2 linked regions of the Skermanella sp. TT6 genome follow. The protein of the gene in region 2 interacts with the protein of the main gene of each other region in a pairwise test. Links are inferred from orthologs where the notes say so. Each region holds a gene or a part of one and is shown on either strand. Other genes may lie near its edges. The genes, in order: gyrA and gyrB.

The links.
Region 1: the proteins of gyrB (region 2) and gyrA interact in binary tests that used the Escherichia coli proteins (3 or more experiments, as listed by UniProt). The link is inferred for Skermanella sp. TT6 from one-to-one orthologs.

What each region holds. Positions count from the first base shown.
Region 1 is NZ_CP067420.1:2,626,452-2,635,615, forward strand. What follows is about bases 5,910-9,164. They hold gyrA (DNA gyrase subunit A), read left to right. Parts: upstream 5,910-6,282; coding sequence 6,283-8,964; downstream 8,965-9,164. Other genes in these bases: IGS68_RS12380 (MATE family efflux transporter), read left to right, coding at 5,910-6,019; coaD (pantetheine-phosphate adenylyltransferase), read left to right, coding at 9,037-9,164. Outside these bases: IGS68_RS12350 (DegQ family serine endoprotease), read right to left, coding at 1-701; hisC (histidinol-phosphate transaminase), read right to left, coding at 850-1,938; IGS68_RS12360 (hypothetical protein), read right to left, coding at 2,055-2,687; IGS68_RS36180 (methyl-accepting chemotaxis protein), read left to right, coding at 2,908-3,279; IGS68_RS12370 (hypothetical protein), read right to left, coding at 3,361-3,546; IGS68_RS12375 (entericidin A/B family lipoprotein), read right to left, coding at 4,277-4,435; more of IGS68_RS12380, read left to right, coding at 4,634-5,909. UniProt on the Escherichia coli protein: A type II topoisomerase that negatively supercoils closed circular double-stranded (ds) DNA in an ATP-dependent manner to maintain chromosomes in an underwound state.
Region 2 is NZ_CP067420.1:2,350-11,390, reverse strand. Bases 4,556-7,687 are described here. They hold gyrB (DNA topoisomerase (ATP-hydrolyzing) subunit B), read right to left. Parts: upstream 7,299-7,687; coding sequence 4,812-7,298; downstream 4,556-4,811. Other genes in these bases: recF (DNA replication/repair protein RecF), read right to left, coding at 7,375-7,687; IGS68_RS00025 (hypothetical protein), read right to left, coding at 4,556-4,684. Also shown: IGS68_RS00040 (heavy metal translocating P-type ATPase), read right to left, coding at 470-2,836; IGS68_RS00035 (DUF411 domain-containing protein), read right to left, coding at 2,886-3,359; IGS68_RS00030 (Spy/CpxP family protein refolding chaperone), read right to left, coding at 3,450-4,172; more of IGS68_RS00025, read right to left, coding at 4,283-4,555; more of recF, read right to left, coding at 7,688-8,568; dnaN (DNA polymerase III subunit beta), read right to left, coding at 8,652-9,041. UniProt on the Escherichia coli protein: DNA gyrase negatively supercoils closed circular double-stranded DNA in an ATP-dependent manner to maintain chromosomes in an underwound state.

The sequences.
Region 1 (9,164 bases), 2.6 Mb from region 2 along the record:
ATATCGCGCCCGCGGGCGGAAACGATGCCGGAGGTCACCGTGCCGCCGAGCCCGAACGGATTGCCGATCGCGATGACCCAGTCGCCGACGCGCGCGGTGTCGCTGTCGCCGAACTCCAGGTAGGCCAGCGGCTTGCCGGCATCGACCTTCAGCAGCGCCAGGTCGGTCTTGGGATCGCGCCCGACCAGCTTGGCGTCCAGCCTGGAGCCGTCATGCAGGGTCACGCTGATCTCGTCGGCGCCATCGATCACGTGGTTGTTGGTCACCACGTAGCCGGCGGCGTCGATGATGAAGCCGGAACCCTGGGCCTGCTGGCGCTCGGCACGGGGGCGGGCGCCCCGCTGCTGCTCCTGGAACTGGCGGAAGAACTCCTCGAAGGGCGAGCCGGGCGGGAACTCCGGCATTCCCGGCATGCCGCGCTGCTCGGGAGCCGCGTTGCCGCCCTGTACGGTCGAGACGTTGACCACGGCGGGCATGACCCGGTCGACAAGGTCGGCGAAGCTGCCCGGCAGTTCCTGCGACACGGCCGGCACCGTGACCGGCGCGGCCGCGGCGGCGCTCGGAACCACGGCGGCGGCACCGGACAGGATCGTCGTGCCCAGAAGGAAGGCGGCGGTCGCCCGGCGGAAACGCGACGCGAGGGCAGGGGCGGCGGAGAGGGGACGGGCGGGGGAGCGGGTAACCGGAAGATGCGGGACCATTCAAGGCTCCTGGCTGAACGAATCGGAAGCCGCCGCGGGGCGGCATTGATGGCGTTCTAGCGGGTCGAGCCTTACCGCCTCCTTGCCGCAACATTAAATCGCCGAAAGGTTACTCGGCGGCGCGGCGCCCTGGAGGCCGGGCGCGTGGTCAGTCCAGCACCTCGCGCAGGGCGTCCATCAGCGCGTGGTTCTCCTCCTCGGTGCCGATCGTGATCCTCATGCAGTCCGGCAGGCCGTAGTGGCCCAGCGATTTCACCAGGATGCCATGGTCCAGCAGGTGCTGGGACAGGGTCGGAACGCTCATGGTCGGGTCCGGCGGGATCCGGACCAGGATGAAATTGCAGACGCTGGGATAGACCCGGACCCCGATCGCCCGCAGCTCGTGCGACAGCCACGCGCTCCAGGAGTCGTTGTGGGCGAGCGTCGCCTCCTCGTGCTCCAGGTCGCCGAGCGCGGCGGCGGCGGCGGCCTGCGCGGGCAGCCCGACATTGTAGAGCGGCCTGACCCGGTCCAGCGTCTCGATGATGGCCGGAGGCCCGTAGGCCCAGCCGATCCGCAGGCCGGCCAGCCCGTGGAGCTTGGAGAAGGTTCGGACCATCAGCACGTTGTCGTGGTCGCTCACCAGGTCGAAGCCGGGATCGTAGTTGTTGCGGCGGACATAGTCCGCGTAGGCGCTGTCGAGCACAAGCAGGGTGTGCGCCGGCAGCTCCGCCCGCAGCCGCTGGACCTGCTCCGCCGGGACATAGGATCCGGTCGGGTTGTTGGGATTGGCCAGGAACACGATCTTGGTCCGGTCGCCGGCCAGTTCGGCAAGCGCCTCAACGTCCACCGCGAGGTCGCGCTCGGCGGCGATCACGGGCGTCGCGCCGGTCATCCGGGCGGCCTTGATGAACCCATGGTAGCCGTACTGGTGGAACAGGACCTCGTCACCCGGCCCGGCATAGGCCTCCGTGACGATCTGGATCATCTCGTCCGACCCGTTGGAGCAGGTGACGTGATCCGGTTCGATGTCGTAGCGGCGGGCGATCGCCATGCGCAGGGCGGTGTGCTCGCCGTCCGGGTAGCGGTGCAGGTTCTGGGCGGCCTGCCGGTAGGCGGTGATCGACCTGGGGCTCGGTCCCAGGGCGTTGTGGCTGAGCGACAGGTCGATGAGGGGACGCCCGCCGTTCGGAAGGCGGATCATCGGCTTGTGCGGGGCTATCTGGCCGATGCCCACCCTCGGTGTCAGCCGTTCCATCGGCAACCGTCTCCCTGCTTCGCGCTCCCGCCCCGTACGGCGGGAGTCATGGCCTCAAATCATCATACAAATCGAAACCGAAGGAACATTCCAGTGACCGGATGGCGCAGGGAACTTCAAAGCACCTGCCCGGAGCGGCGCGCGGCGGGGAGCGGCCTTGCCTGGTCGTCGACGAAACCGCCGGCATGCAGGCGGTTCAGGATACGGTCGAAATGGGCCGGGGTCGCCGGCCGGTCGTAGCCTTCCATCCAGTTCTGCTCCAGGAAGGCCAGCATGGCGGGCTGCCCCAGCTCGGCCTCCCACAGGATGCCCAGCAGCGACGTCAGCGTCTCCTCGTCCTGGCGCTCCTCCTCGGACAAGGCCGTGACCGCGTCGGCCTCGGCGACACGCCCGGTCTCCGGCCCGGCGCCGAGGCCGAAGTCGAAGAGCGGGCGCCGCTCCGGGGCGCAGAGCTGCCAATGGGCGATCTCATGGATCACCACCGACGGCTCGCTCCGGGTCCGGATCCGCTGCCCGTCCCAGCTGAAAGCCTCTGCGGGCTCTTCGTCCAGGGTTTCGATCCCCAGGGATGCGGCCAGCGTCACGGCCTGGGCCCGCTGCTCCGCAGGGTCCCCGAGTCTCCCGTCGGCCGGGATCGAGGACGCGATCCGCCGGAACGCCGCGAGCGCCAGCGGCCGGCCGGCCAAGCCCTGCTCGAAGCGGTCGATGACCGCGGGGAGGTCGGAAGTATCGATGGGTGTCAATATCATAATGTTGCTTGGAGTCAGCCTTTCGCGGTCCGCCGCCGGAGTCCGGCGGCGGACCGCACCATAGCATCCGGTGGCGTCCCGTCACCCGCCGAAAAGTCGCACGGGGATCGCCGCAGGGCGGACTCACGAAAATTTAGGAAAGTCTGCTTTAATCCTGCGCGATGGTCCGCCGCCGCGTGCCGCCACGCGGACCCGATAACTCAACTCCAGGTGTCTTCTCATGTCCTATGGCAACGAACTCAGCGCCTCTGATAACGCCGGCACCTTGAGCCGCCAGGAACTGTCCGCCTCCCTGCAGGAAATCAGCCGGGAACTGGAAGGTCTGCGCAGCGAGATCGAGAAGGTCGGAACCGTCGCCCAGCAGATCGACGCGATCGCCAAGCAGACCAACCTGCTGGCGCTCAACGCGACGATCGAGGCGGCCCGTGCCGGCGAAGCCGGGAAGGGATTCGCGGTCGTGGCGGGCGAGGTGAAGAACCTGTCCGGCCAGACCGCCGCGGCGACCGCGGAAATCTCCTCGGTGCTGCAAAGCCTGACGAAGCGGACCCAGCATCTGGGCCAACTCGTCGAGAAGGCGATCAGCTCGGTCTAATCGCCGCTGCCGGCGGCCCCTTTCCGGCTCATGGGCGCGGGAGGGGGCCGCCGGTCATCGATGGAGCCCGGATGCCGGGGTTCAGAAGAACAGGCTGTACAGCCCGTACCCCGCGGCGATCACGATCCCCCACGAGGCGAGGGCTGCGGCGAGGATTGTCGCCACGCGGCGGCGGGGCGACCAGTCGGCGTCCTCGGTCCCTTCCAGCGTTCCCGGATAGGGTTGGGTCTCAGGCTCTACTTTGCGGTACAGGGCAGCCTGCTTCACGGTCAATCCTCGCCAGACCAGTATGATGCTTCGACACATTAGGCGCCCCAATGCCTAAAGTATCGTAAATGGTAGTGAGCCGCTAACTACCCCTCAGGTACTAGATATATGGCAATAAACCTGTCGGGCGAGACATAGTTCCAAAGGCGGCCTAAACAGGCGCGGTATTTTCCATTTCTGACATTGGGATCACCGGGAAGTCGCGAATTACCGGCCAAGCTTCGGGCGCCAGAACGTAAAGCACCGTGCCTGTCGGCACGATGTTCGTGGAAGCGATCGGAACCTTCGCGAAGTTCGATGTCGGCCGAGGCCGACCGTCGTCGTCCGGGAGCCTTATCGAGGCCGCGTGACAACGGCTTGATGTCGGGGCCGGGGACCCCTGCGGCGGCTACGGAAGGGAGCGGCCCGGCTCCCGCCGGCTCCTCTCCCCTTTCCGTCATTCCCGTGCCGTCCCCGATGGCGGAAAACCGGGCTCAAGCCCTGGTGGGCGGCTGAACGTCCGGCGGCGGGTCCTGCATCGGGGGAATTTCCGGAGTCGGTTCGACCTCGGGCGGCACTTCCGCCGGCGGGGTGTTCGGCTGATCGGGATCCACTCCCGGAGGGCCGGTAAGTTCGAAGCGCGTCATCCTGATCTCCTTGCTGTGTCCGGGTACTTTTCATCAACCTTCAGGCGCATGAAAAGTCCCGGACCCGCAACGGATTTCCGTCGTGAAGCCTGTTCAGGCGACCCTTACTTGGCGCTGTCCTGGACGGCTTCGCCGGCGCGCTCGGTGTCGCGCCCGAAACCCTCGATCGTGTTGCAGGCTCCAAGCAGGGTGACCAACGCCAGGGCGCCGGCAGCCATCATGAACGGACGGGCCTTGCGATCCGGACGGTTGAGCTTCGTCATTTTCGTCGTCTCCGAAGTTGATTGGTAGTCGACAAGGGAACACCGTGTTTCGGCGGATGTTCCATGCGGCGCAACGGCGTCGTCATGGATCAAGCGGGTAGGCCTTTCGGAGCCAATGCCGCGACGGCGACGTGCAGTGGAGCCGCAACCCCGCCATGTCCGCGGGAATCTTGACAGGATCCGCAGGGTGCCGCTTTTGTGGGCACCACTTCGGCTGGAGACTCGATCATAATCACCACGGAGCACGAAGGCGGGACCCGCCCGGTCGCCCTGCGCCATCACATCACCGAGTTGCTCAGGCTGGCGGTGCCGGTGATCGTCGCACGGGCCGGGCTGATGGTCATGTCGGCGGTCGACATCCTGATCGTGGGCCGCTACGGCTCCCAGGAACTGGCCTATCTGGGGCTGGGCACCCTGCCGGCACAGATGCTGGTGACCGCCGGCATCGGGCTCCTGCTGGGCACCCTGATCCTGACCTCCCACTCGGTCGGAGCGGAGAAGCCGGAGGAATGCGGGCCGATCTGGCGGCGTTCCTTGCCCTACGCCTTCCTGCTCGGGATGGGCGCCGCCCTGCTCAGCCTGGGCGGCGAGAGCTTCTTCAGGCTGACCGGGCAGGACGCCGACGTGGCGAAGGGCGGCGCCGGCGTGTTCTTCGTGCTGGCGGCCGGCATCCCCGCGGCCATGCTCTACACCACGTCGGCCTTCTTCCTGGAAGGGCTGAGGCGGCCGGTGCCGGGCATGATCGCCATGATCGCCGCCAATCTCCTCAACGTGCCGCTCAACCTGATCCTGGTTTGGGGCGCCTGGGGCATCCCGGCGCTCGGCGCGGAGGGGTCGGCCTGGGCGACCACCGGGGTGCGCTGGATGCTGGCGCTGTCGATGATGGCCTATGTCTGGTATCTGCCGGACCGGGACCGCTACGGCATCCGCCGGACTGTCACCCGCTGGTGGAGCGGTGCCGCGCACCAGCGGCGGCTGGGTTATGCCGCCGGGATCAGCTTGGCCCTCGAGAGCAGCGCCTTCTCCATCCTGGGCCTGTTCGCCGGGATGGTCGGGCCGCTCGACCTGGGCGCCTACACGATCCTGCTGAACCTGGTCGCCCTGTCCTTCATGACCGCCGTCGGGCTGGCCACCGCCACCGGCGTGCGGGTCGGAGTCGCCTATGGCCGGCGCGACCGGCGCGAGATCATGGTGGCGGGATGGACCGGGCTGGGCGTCACGACCGTGATCCTGGCCGTTTTCGCGGTGTTGTTCGCGCTGCTGCCCGGAACCATAGGCGGCCTTTTCACGGCCGATCCCGAAATGTTGGCCCTGACCGTTCCGCTGGTGGCCTTCAGTGCGCTGATCCTGATCGTGGACGGCGGGCAGGTGGTCATGGCGAGCGCGCTGCGCGGCCAGAGCGACGCCTGGATCCCGACGGTCCTGCATTTCTTCTCCTACTACGGCATCATGATCCCGCTGGGCGCCGCCCTGGCGCTGTGGGCCGGCCGGGGCGTCACCGGTCTGCTGGAGGGAATCCTGATCGCCAGCGTCTTCTCGGTGAGCGTGCTGTCGATCCGGTTCCACCTGTTGTCGCGGGCATGACGGCGGGATATGCGGCGCACGGCCGATGCGCTATGGTCCGACTCGGCAGGGTGTTCGTCCGGCTTCCGGCCAAGGTGTAACGCGTTGTTAGCGTCTGCAAAAACTGGTACACCCACCTTATATATGCCGGGTGTCCAAATCGCCGGGCGGTGCCCGGTGATCTTGCCTGCAGTCATCGTTTAACCTGAACCTGAGTTCGATTTTTGACCGCCAATCTCACACCTCCGCCTTCCGACATTTCGCCGGTCACCATCGAAGAGGAGATGCGGCGCAGCTATCTCGATTACGCCATGAGCGTGATCGTCAGCCGCGCGCTTCCCGACGTGCGCGACGGTCTGAAACCGGTGCATCGCCGAATCCTGTTCGCGATGAAGGAAGGCGGTTACGACAGCAACAAGCCCTACAAGAAGTCCGCCCGTATCGTCGGCGACGTGATGGGTAAGTATCACCCGCACGGCGACAGCGCGATCTACGATGCCATGGTCCGCATGGCCCAGGACTTCTCGATGCGCCTGCCGCTGATCGACGGGCAGGGAAATTTCGGATCGATGGACGGCGACCCGCCCGCGGCCATGCGCTACACCGAGGCGCGGCTCGCGAAGGCGGCGGAAAGCCTGCTCGACGACATCGACAAGGATACGGTCGACTTCCACCCCAACTACGACGAATCTTCGGCCGAACCTGACGTCCTTCCCGCGCGTTTCCCGAACCTGCTGGTCAACGGCGCCGGCGGCATCGCGGTCGGCATGGCGACCAACATTCCTCCCCATAACCTGGGCGAGGTCATCGACGCCTGCTGCGCCTATATCGACGACAACGACGTCACCATCGAAGAGCTGATGGAGCATGTGCCGGGCCCGGATTTCCCGACCGGCGCCCAGGTGATGGGCAAGACCGGCATCCGGCAGGCCTACCACACCGGCCGGGGCTCGATCGTGATGCGCGGCAAGACCGAGATCGAGGAGATCCGAAAGGACCGCTGGGCCATCGTGATCAACGAGGTGCCCTATCAGGTCAACAAGGCCCGCATGATGGAGCGGATCGCCGAGGTCGTCCACGACAAGACGATCGAGGGGATCTCCGACCTGCGCGACGAGTCGGACCGCGACGGCGTGCGCGTCGTGATCGAACTGAAGCGCGACGCCGTCGCCGACGTGGTGCTGAACCAGCTCTACCGCTACACGCCGCTGCAAACCTCGTTCGGAGTCAATGCGCTGGCGCTCAACGGCGGCCGGCCGGTGACGATGACCCTCAAGGACATCATCTCCGCCTTCGTCGCCTTCCGCGAGCAGGTCATCACCCGCCGGACCGAGTTCGAGCTGGGCAAGGCGCGGGAGAAGGCCCATACCCTGGTCGGCCTCGCGGTCGCGGTCGCAAACCTGGACGAGATGATAGCGCTGATCCGGCGGGCGCCCGATGCCGGCGTCGCGCGCGAGGAGATGGTGGCCCGCGAGTGGCCGGCCGGCGACGTCGCGCCGCTGATCGCCCTGATCGACGAGCCGGGCAGGGCGGTCAGCCCGCAGGGCACCTACCGCCTGTCGGAGGCCCAGGCCCGCGCTATCCTCGAACTGCGGCTGAATCGCCTGACCGGCCTGGAGCGGGACAAGATCGGCGCCGACCTGCGCGAGGTCACGGACCGGATCGCGTACTATCTCGAGGTCCTGGCGTCCCGCACGCTGCTGCTGGAGATCCTGCGGACCGAACTGCTGGAGATGAAGGAGCGGTTCGGCACTCCCCGCCGGACCACCCTGATGGAGCTGGAGTTCGAATCCGACATAGAGGACCTGATCCAGCGCGAGGACATGGTCGTCACGGTCAGCCACTCCGGCTACATCAAGCGGGTCCCGGTCTCGACCTACAGGGCGCAGAAGCGGGGCGGCAAGGGCCGCTCGGGCATGAGCATGAAGGCGGAGGATACGGTCCACGACCTGTTCGTCGCCAACACCCACACGCCCATGCTGTTCTTCTCCTCGCGCGGCATGGTCTACAAGCTGAAGGTCTGGCGCCTGCCGCTCGGCACGCCGCAGGCGCGCGGCAAGGCGCTGATCAACCTGCTGCCGCTGGTCGACGGCGAGACGATCTCCACCGTCATGCCCATGCCGGAGGACGAGGCGACCTGGGGCGACCTGTGCGTCTTCTTCGCCACCAGCAAGGGCAACGTCCGCCGCAACAAGCTGTCGGACTTCACCAACATCCGTGCCAACGGCCTGATCGCGATGAAGCTGGAGGAAGAGGGCGAGCGGCTGATCGCGGTGCGGACCGGTACCGTGGATCAGGACGTGCTGCTGGCGACGCGCGGCGGCAAGTGCATCCGGTTCCAGGTCGACGACATCCGGATCTTCAGCGGCCGGACCTCCACGGGTGTCCGCGGCATCCGGCTGGCCGACGGCGACGAGGTGATCGGCATGTCGATGCTGAACCATGTCGATGCCGACGCGGACGAGCGCGCCGCCTATCTGCGTCAGGCCAACGCCGAGCGCCGGGCGGCCGGCGAGGAGGCGTCGAGCGACGAGGCGCCCGATCCCGACGCGGAGGTCTCGACGAACATCGCCCTGTCGCCGGAGCGCTACGAGGAGATGCGGCGCAAGGAGGAGTTCATCCTCGCCGTCTCCGAGCGCGGATTCGGCAAGCGCACCTCCTCCTATGAGTACCGGGTCACCGGACGGGGCGGTCAGGGCATCTGGAATATCGAGATGAACGAGCGCAATGGTCCGGTCGTCGCCGCTTTCCCCGTCACGGATGACCATCAGGTCATGTTGGTGACCGATGGAGGGCAGATGATCCGGATGCCGATCCACGACGTCCGGATCGCGGGCCGCAAGACCCAGGGCGTTACCCTGTTCAGGGTAGCGCAGGGAGAGCGTGTCGTCTCGGTCGCGTGGCTGACCGAGGAGGCGGAAGCGGAGACCGCCGTGAACGGGGGCGACGATGCGTCGCCCGAGTGATCGGCAGAGAAACGATCGGTGCAGGGGGCGGCAGGTTGAAGGGCGCCCGGACGTGAAGGGAAGAAGCGGCAGATGAGCAAACGGATCGGCGTCTATCCCGGGACATTCGACCCGGTCACCAACGGCCATATGGACATCATCCAGCGCGCTTCCCGCGTCTTGGACCACCTGATCGTGGGCGTCGCCCGCAACGCGGGGAA
Region 2 (9,041 bases):
CCCGTGGGGACACCGCTTCACTGCGCGCCTTATCTGCCGGGCATGAGCTTCGGCATTCCTGGGAGTGCCGTTGACCCCGACCTGGCAACCATCCCTGTCCGCGTGGGCGCAGAACAACCTGCCCCAATGACCAAGGGGGCGGAAAACCCATCCCTGGGCTTCCGCCTGGGAGATGGCTTCCTCGACCTCTGCTGGTGTGCCACGGCCTAGCCATTCCAAAGTCTTGATGTAGCGGCCCCGTTGACAAATGTCAACATGCCCTTGGCTCCTGACCTTTAACAATTTTGCTAAATTGAATGTATCGGGTGCGATAGCATGCGCGAGCCGAAATGCACAGGTGGATAATGTCGGCGTTCGCCCTCACGGTCGAAGGCCGGCCCGCGCGGGGGCTTCCCGGCGGGCGGCGGCCGATAGGCTGACGTCGGAAAGGGGGGTGGTTAGCGAAGATGGGAACTGTGGTCCGGCACTCTCACAGGCGGAGCGTCCTGAGGCGCAGGGCGTTGCCGATCACGCTGACGGAGCTGAGCGCCATCGCGGCTGCGGCGATGATCGGGCTGAGGGTCCAGCCGAACAGCGGATAGAACAGGCCGGCGGCGACGGGGACGCCCAGCGCGTTGTAGACGAAGGCCAGGACGAGGTTCTGGCGGATGTTGGACATGGTGGCCCGGCTGAGCGTCCGCGCCCGCGCGATGCCCGCCAGATCGCCCTTCACCAGGGTCACGCCGGCGCTCCGGATGGCGACGTCGGTTCCGGTGCCCATGGCGACCCCGACGTCGGCCTCGGCCAGGGCCGGCGCGTCGTTGACGCCGTCGCCCGCCATGGCGACGATGCGGCCCTGGGCCTTGAGGCGTTTCACGACCCGGTTCTTGTCCTCGGGCAGGACCTCCGCCTCGATGTCGGGGATGCCGAGGGTCCGGGCCACGGCTTCGGCGGTGGTCCGGTTGTCGCCGGTCAGCATCACGATGCGGATGCCGTCCTCGCGCAGCCTGGCGAGCGCCTCCGGCGTGCTGGCCTTGACCGGGTCGGCGACGGCGATCACGCCGCCGGGCCTGCCGTCGATCGACGCGAACAGCGCCGTCGCGCCGTCGCGCCGAAGCGCGTCGGCGCGGCTCTCCAGGTCGCCCGGATCGACGCCCTGGTCCCGCATCATGGCGGCGTTGCCCAGGGAGACCGCGCGCCCGCCGACATGCCCGGCCACGCCCTTGCCGGTCACCGACCCGAAGCCGGTCACGTCGAGGGGGTCCAGCCCGCGGTCCCGGGCGGCGGAGACGATGGCCGCCGCCAGCGGGTGCTCGCTCGACCGTTCCAGCCCGGCGGCCAGCGACAGGACCGTCGCCTCGTCGAAGCCCGGCGCCGGGACGACGGCGACGACGCGGGGCCGGCCCTCGGTCAGCGTGCCGGTCTTGTCCACGACCAGCGTGTCCACCTTCTCGAACCGCTCCAGCGCCTCCGCGTTCTTGATCAGCACGCCCGCGCCCGCTCCCTTGCCGACCCCGACCATGATGGACATCGGCGTCGCCAGCCCCAGGGCGCAGGGACAGGCGATGATCAGGACCGAGACGGCGGCGATGAGGGCGTGGGCGAAGGCGGGGGACGGCCCCCAGGCCATCCAGGCGGCGAAGGCCAGCACGGCCACGACGATCACGGAGGGCACGAACCAGGCGGACACGATGTCGGCGAGCCGCTGGATGGGAGCCCGGCTGCGCTGGGCCTCCGCGACCATGGCGACGATGCGGGACAGCATCGTGTCGGAACCGACCCCGTCCGCCCGCACGACCAGCGCGCCGGTCTGGTTGAGGGTGCCGCCGATGACCTTCGCCCCCGGCTCCTTCTCCACCGGCATCGACTCGCCGGTCACCATGGATTCGTCCACGGCGCCGCGCCCGTCGAGGACGGTCCCGTCCACCGGGACGCTCTCGCCGGGCCTGACCCGCAGGCGGTCGCCGACCCGCACCCGGTCGAGCGGAACCTCCTCGTCCTCGCCGCCGTCGCGGATGCGCCGCGCCGTCTTGGGCGCCAGGTTCAGCAGGGCCTTGATGGCGCCGCCGGTCCGTTCCCGCGCGCGGAGTTCCAGCACCTGCCCCAGCAGCACCAGGACGGTGATGACGGCCGCCGCCTCGTAATAGACCGCGACCAAGCCCTCGGCGCCGCGGAACCCGGCCGGGAAGAGGCCCGGCAGGAAGGTGGCGACGAGGCTGAACAGGTAGGCGGCGCCCACGCCGAGCGCGATCAGCGAGAACATGTTGAGGCGGCGGGTGACGAAGGACCGCCAGCCGCGTTCGAGCAGCGGCCACCCGGCCCAAAGGACGACCGGCGTGGCCAGCAGGAACTGGATCCACAGGGAGACGCGGGGCGGCAGGATACCATGGAGCCCCATGCCGGGGAGGTGCGCCGCCATCTCCAGGATGAACAGGGGGACGGTCAGGACGGCGCCGATGCGGAAACGCCGGGTCATGTCGGCGAGTTCGGGGTTCGACCCGTCCTCCGCGCCGCCCGCGACCGGCTCCAGCGCCATGCCGCAGATGGGACAGGTGCCGGGGCCTTCCTGGCGGATCTCCGGATGCATCGGGCAGGTGTAGAGGGCGCCTTGCCCGGCTGGCTCCGGCGGCGCGCCCGCGGCGTTCAGGTAGCGGTCGGGATCGGCGACGAACCTGTCATGGCAGGCGGAGGAGCAGAAATGCAGGGTCCGCCCGCCATGCTCGGCGCGGTGCCGGGATGTGGCCGGATCCACGGCCATGCCGCAGACGGGGTCCTTCGCCGTCGGCTTGCCCCGGTCCGGATGGGAATGGCCGTGGTGATGGCCGTGATGATTGCCTGCGGGATGCGGATCGGCCATGCCGGTCCTCCGTTTCCTTGTGCGTCATCGCCGGCCCGCCGGGCCGGGATCAGTGCCGCGCGTAGACCTTGGCGCCGCCGCCGGCGTCGAACAGGATCACGTCGTAGGGCTGGCCGGTGCCCATATCCATGCCGGGCGCGTCCGCCGGCATTCCGGGTGCGGACAGCCCCGTCGCCTTCGGCTTCTCCGCGAGCAGGCGCAGGACGTCCGTCGCCGGGACATGTCCCTCGACCACGTAGCCGCCGACCTTTGCGGTGTGGCAGGAGCCGAGCGCGTCGGGGACGCCGCTGGCCGTCTTGACCGGCTGGACGTCCTCGATGTCGTGGACCTTCACGGTGAAGCCGGCTGCCTGCATGTGCTTCACCCAGCCGCCGCAGCAGCCGCAGCTGGGGGATTTCCAGACTTCCACCTCCTGGCCGGCGGCGGCCGGGTCGGCATGGGCGGGCATGACGGGGGCGAAGGCGGCGGCACCGATCGCGAGGGCGCCGGTCAGGGCGGCGAGCAGGGTCTTGCTGGTCTTCATGATACCTCCCGGAGCGGGGCGCCCGCACCGCATGCGGGCGCCCCCGAGGGTTTTCGGCGGATCGGTTCCAGGCGGCGGGAACCGCCCCACTCACATCATGCCCATGGGGCCGGAAAGCAACCTCTCGGCCTTTTCCCGCTGATCCTCGGACAGGGCGGCGAACAGGGGGCCGGCGGCGGCGTTCAGCGCGCTCATCGCCTCGGCGCGGGCCGTCATGATCCGGGCGCGCCGCCCGAGACGCTCCTGCCAATCCGAAGAGGCGGCGGCTTCCAGGCTCATCATCTGCCGGTGCATGGTCCGATGGGTCTCCGCGTTCCGGCGCATCGCGTCGGCGAAGTCGTTCCAGACATTCTGCTGCGCGTCGGTGATGCCGATCTCGGCCTTCAGGAAGGCGACGCGGCCCTCGACATGCTCGAAGGGCATGCCCATGCCGCCACCCATGCCGCCCTGGCCCATGCCGCCCTGGCCCATCCCCTGCATCATGGGCATGCCTGCGGAACTGCCGCCCTGGCCGGAGCGCATCATCGGGCAGCCCGTCATCATGCCGCCTTGGCCCATCATGCCGCCCTGATGGCCGCCCATGGACATGCCCTGCATCGGCATCCGCTGGCCGCCCATGCCCGGCATTCCCATGCCGGCGCCCGGCTGCGGCGCCGGATCGGGGGCGGGCTGCGCCTGCGCGGTCTGGCCGGCGGGATGGTGGGCTTGGTGGTCATCCCCCGGGGGCCGGGGTTGCGGCTGGGCCTGGGCGAGGGCCGCCGAGGCCAGCAGAACGAAGGCGGGGAGAGTCATGCGGGTAAAGGTCTTCATCATTTCCTCCTGGAGATCCATGCCGTCTCCGCGACGGGGCGCGAAGGGACGGCGGAGCGACGGGCAAGCCGGGTTCGACTCCCGCCGCCGGGCAAGCCGGCGTTCCGGGCCGATCAGGCGAGCGGTCTGGGAGGATGAAGGACGGGAGCCGGATCTATGCCATCCAGCAATGCGGCGGCCGGCGGCAGCTCCGACCCGGCGGGCGGGCCGATCAGCGGCAGGACGAAGGAAGCGGGAAGACCGCCGGTCACCGTCATGCACTGGAGGCCGATGCGGCATTTGAGGCCGGCATCTCCCCTGCCGGCGCAGTCACCCCCGTCCATACCGGACGCGAGGGTTGTCGCGGGTCCGGCGAGATGGCCTTCCGGTCCGGCGGATTGGTCGGCGACATGGTCGCAGCCGTGCCGGAGGTGATGGGCGAGCGCGGCGTCCGACACGAACGCGGCCCCGGGCAGCGCCAGCAGGAGCAGGCACGCCACCACGGTCCTCGCGATCTTGCCGATACCGTTTCGCATCCTCGAAGGTCTCGCCAGCGTCTCCGGAATTCGGGCTTTCCGCAGCCTCGTCCCGAGTGTACGCGATGTTCAGCCGCGGACCTTGATCCGCATCAAGATCCGGCCCGGAAAACAGACAACACAAACCTCAAACGTCCAGGTTCGCCACCTTCAGCGCGTTGTCCTGGATGAATTCCCGCCGGGGCTCCACGATGTCGCCCATCAGGGTGCTGAAGACCTCCTCGGCCTCGTCGGCGTGGTTGACCTTGACCTGGAGCAGGGAGCGCTTGGTCGGGTCCAGGGTGGTTTCCCAGAGCTGCTCGGGGTTCATCTCGCCCAGGCCCTTGTAGCGCTGGATGGTCACGCCATGGCGGCCCAGTTCCATGATCGCGTCGAGCAGGGCCAGGGGGCCGGTGATCGGGCGGAGTTCCTTGTCCTTGTGGGTCAGGCGGCCGATGCCGGCGTAGTTGGCCTTGAGCGAGGCGGCCATGGTGTTGAGGGTGCGGGCCTCGACGCTTTTCAGGAGGTCGCGGTCCAGGACGTGGCGGTGGGTCACGCCGCGCCGGGTGCGGGAGATCACCAGGGCATCCTGGTTGGCGCCGCCCTGCCAGCCGCCGCCGGTCATGCCGTCGCTGTCGGACAGGGCGTTGAGGCGCGTCGCGATCTCCGTTGCCAGCGCGCCGGCGCGCTCGGGGTCGTTGAGGATCGCCAGGTCGTAGGCGCCGGCGATGGCGGCCTGCTCGACCACGCGCAGGCTGCCGGCCTTGCGGGTCACGGTCTCCATCGGTCCGCGCGCGGCGCGGGCCTGCTCCACCAGGGCCTTCAGGCGCTCGCCGACAACCATCACGCCGTCGGACGAGGGACTGAAGATCACGTCGTCGATGCCCTCGTCGGTCAGGTAATCCTCCAGCGCCTTGTCGTCCTTCAGGTACCGCTCGCGCGAGTTGCCGCGCTTGATCCGGTAGAGCGGCGGCTGGGCGATGTACAGGTAGCCCTGCTCGATCACCTGCGGCATCTGGCGGTAGAAGAAGGTCAGCAGCAGCGTGCGGATGTGGGAGCCGTCCACATCGGCGTCGGTCATGATGATGATCTTGTGGTAGCGCGTCTTGGCGACGTCGAACTCCTCCCGGCCGATGCCGGTGCCCAGCGCCGCGATCAGCGTACCGATCTCCGCCGAGGAGAGCATCTTGTCGAAGCGCGCCCGCTCCACGTTCAGGATCTTGCCGCGGAGCGGCAGGATCGCCTGGTACTGGCGCGAGCGGCCCTGCTTGGCCGAGCCGCCCGCCGAGTCGCCCTCGACGATGAACAGTTCGGACAGCGCCGGGTCGCGCTCCTGGCAGTCGGCCAGCTTGCCCGGCAGCGAGGTGATGTCCAGCGCGCCCTTGCGCCGGGTCAGCTCGCGCGCCTTGCGGGCGGCCTCGCGGGCGGCGGCGGCCTCCACCACCTTGGCGGTGATCCGCTTGGCCTCGTTCGGGTGCTCCTCGAACCAGGTGGCGAGCGCCTCCGATATGGCCGACTCGACCACGGGCCGGACCTCGGACGAGACCAGCTTGTCCTTGGTCTGGCTGGAGAACTTGGGATCCGGCACCTTGACCGACAGCACGCAGGTCAGGCCCTCGCGCATGTCGTCGCCGGTCAGGTTGACCTTCTCCTTCTTGGCGATGCCGGATTCCGTGGCGTAGTTGTTCAGCGTGCGGGTCAGCGCCGCCCGGAAGCCGGCCAGGTGGGTGCCGCCGTCACGCTGCGGGATGTTGTTGGTGAAGCACAGCATCGTCTCGTGATAGCTGTCGTTCCACTGGAGCGCCGCCTCGACCGTGATCTCTCCGCCCAGCTCGCTGGGGCGGACGGCGGACAGGGCGATCGCCGGCTTGTGCAGCGCCGCCTTGGAGCGGTCCAGGTACTGCACGAAGGCTTCCAGCCCGCCCTCGTAATGGAGGTCGACGACCTTGGGCTCGACCCCGCGGGCGTCGGTGAGCTGGAGATAGACGCCGGAATTGAGGAAGGCCAGCTCGCGCAGCCGGTGCTCCAGCGTGCCGAAGTCGAAGTCGGTCTTGGTGAAGGTGGCCTTGGACGGCAGGAAGGTCACCTCGGTGCCGGTCAGCGGCTTGCCGCCGACGAGCGGCGCCTCGCCCGAGTCCTTCAGCGGCTCGACCCGGTCGCCGTGGCGGAAATCCATCTCCCAGATCCGGCCGGCGCGCCAGATGCGCAGCGTCAGCAGCTCGGACAGGGCGTTGACCACCGACACGCCGACGCCGTGCAGGCCGCCGGAGACCTTGTAGGAGTTCTGGTCGAACTTTCCGCCGGCATGGAGCTGGGTCATGATGACCTCCGCCGCCGAGACGCCTTCCTCCTCGTGCATGTCCACGGGGATGCCGCGGCCGTTGTCGCGGACCGTGACCGATCCGTCGGCGTTGAGCACCACCTCGACCTTGTCGCAATATCCCGCCAGCGACTCGTCGATGGCGTTGTCCACCACCTCGTAGACCATGTGGTGGAGGCCCGAGCCGTCATCGGTGTCGCCGATATACATGCCAGGGCGCTTCCGCACCGCGTCCAACCCCTTCAACACCTTGATGGAGTGGGCGCCGTATTCCTGCGGAGCGGAGTCGGGTGTCTTGAAAGCTTCCTGTGCCATCGGTCGATACTATCAGAGTTTCGGGGTACATGCCGGGGGATTAATCCCCACGGCGGAGAATTGCGGCGGCTTCCCGCTAGGCCGGATGCACATGGGCGTCCTCCACGCGGAAGAAGCCGGCCCGGTCGCCCAGCTCGGCGAAGATGCCGGCGTCGGTGCCGGTCAGCCAGGCCTGGGCGCCGAGGTCCAGGATCTCTGCGAACAGGGCGCTGCGCCGGTCGGCGTCCAGGTGGGCCGCCACCTCGTCCAGCAGCATCAGGGGCGGCTGGCCGCGCTCGGCCGCCATCAGCCGGGCGTTGGCCAGGACGATGGCGATCAGCAGGGCCTTCTGCTCGCCGGTCGAGCAGAACTCGGCCGGCATGTCCTTGCCGCGGTGGCGGACCGCGAGGTCGCTGCGGTGGGGACCCGCGGTGCCGCCCTCCCCCGCGCTCCCGGAACCGTCGTGGCGGCGGGACTCGGAGAGCCGGCGGCGCAGCGCGTCCTCGGCCGCCAGCGCCGGCTGGTCGGCCAGCCAGTCCTCCACCGTGCCGGAAACCGAGAGGTCGGCGCGGGGGAACGGGCCGGTCGCCTGCTCGCACGCCTGCTGGAGCCGCGCCACCATGTCGCGCCGGGCGGCGGCGACCGCGACGCCGGAGGTCGCCATCTCGTCCTCCAGCGCGGACAGCCAGGAGTCGTCGCCGCGCCCGTCGCGCAGCAGCCGGCTCCGTTCGCGCAGCGCGTGCTCGTAGCGGCTGAGCCGCCCGGCATGGGCCGGGTCGAAGCCGAACACGAGCCGGTCCAGGAAACGGCGCCGGCCGCTCGCCCCCTCGACGAACAGCCGGTCCATCTGGGGCGTCAGCCAGGTCAGCGCCACATGCTCGGCGAGAGCCACCTGGCCGCGCACGGGGTGGCCGTCGATCCGGACGAGGCGGCGCTCCGACTGCCCGTCGGCGGCGCCGTCGCGGCCGGTGCCGATGTCGACCGGGCCGAACGGGGTCGCGACCCGCGCCGCGACCGCCCAGCCGCTGCCTTCCGGCGCGCCGATCCGCTCCACGTCGGCCAGGCGGGCGCGGCGCAGGCCGCGGCCGGGCGACAGGAAGCTGACGGCTTCCAGCAGGTTGGTCTTGCCGGCGCCGTTCGGCCCCGTCAGCACGACGGGGCGCGCGTCGGCGTCGAGACGCGCGCCGTCGTAGCAGCGGAACTGCGTCAGGGTCAGGCGGGTGACCGCCAGCCGGGGGGCTGGCGCATCGCGGAGGGCTATCGGGGCTGGCGGCATCGCAACTGGCGGCATCGGAACTCCGGCCATACCCGCGGCGGCGCCCGGACCCCTGCCCGGCCACGCCGCGAGGGCCGCGCTTCCCGCACGGCCGCGCGTCAAACGCGCATCGGCATCAGAACATACAGGGCCGAACTGTCGGCCACATCCCGGACGATCGTGGGCGACGCGGCGTCGGCCATGGTGAACCGGGCGCCCTCACCCTCGATCTGCTGAGTGATGTCCAATAGATAGCGAGAGTTGAAACCGATTTCGAGGGGGGAGCTGTCATAACTGACCTCCAGCTCCTCGGTGGCGCTGCCGGCCTCGGGGCTGGTCGCCGACAGGGTCAGGTTGCCCCGGTCGATGCTCAGCTTGACCGCCCGGCTCTTCTCGGTCGAGATGGTCGCGACCCGGTCCACCGCGCTGGCGAAGACCCGGCTGTCCACCTCCAGCACCTTGTCGTTTCCGGTCGGGATCACCCGCTCGTAGTCGGGGAAGGTGCCGTC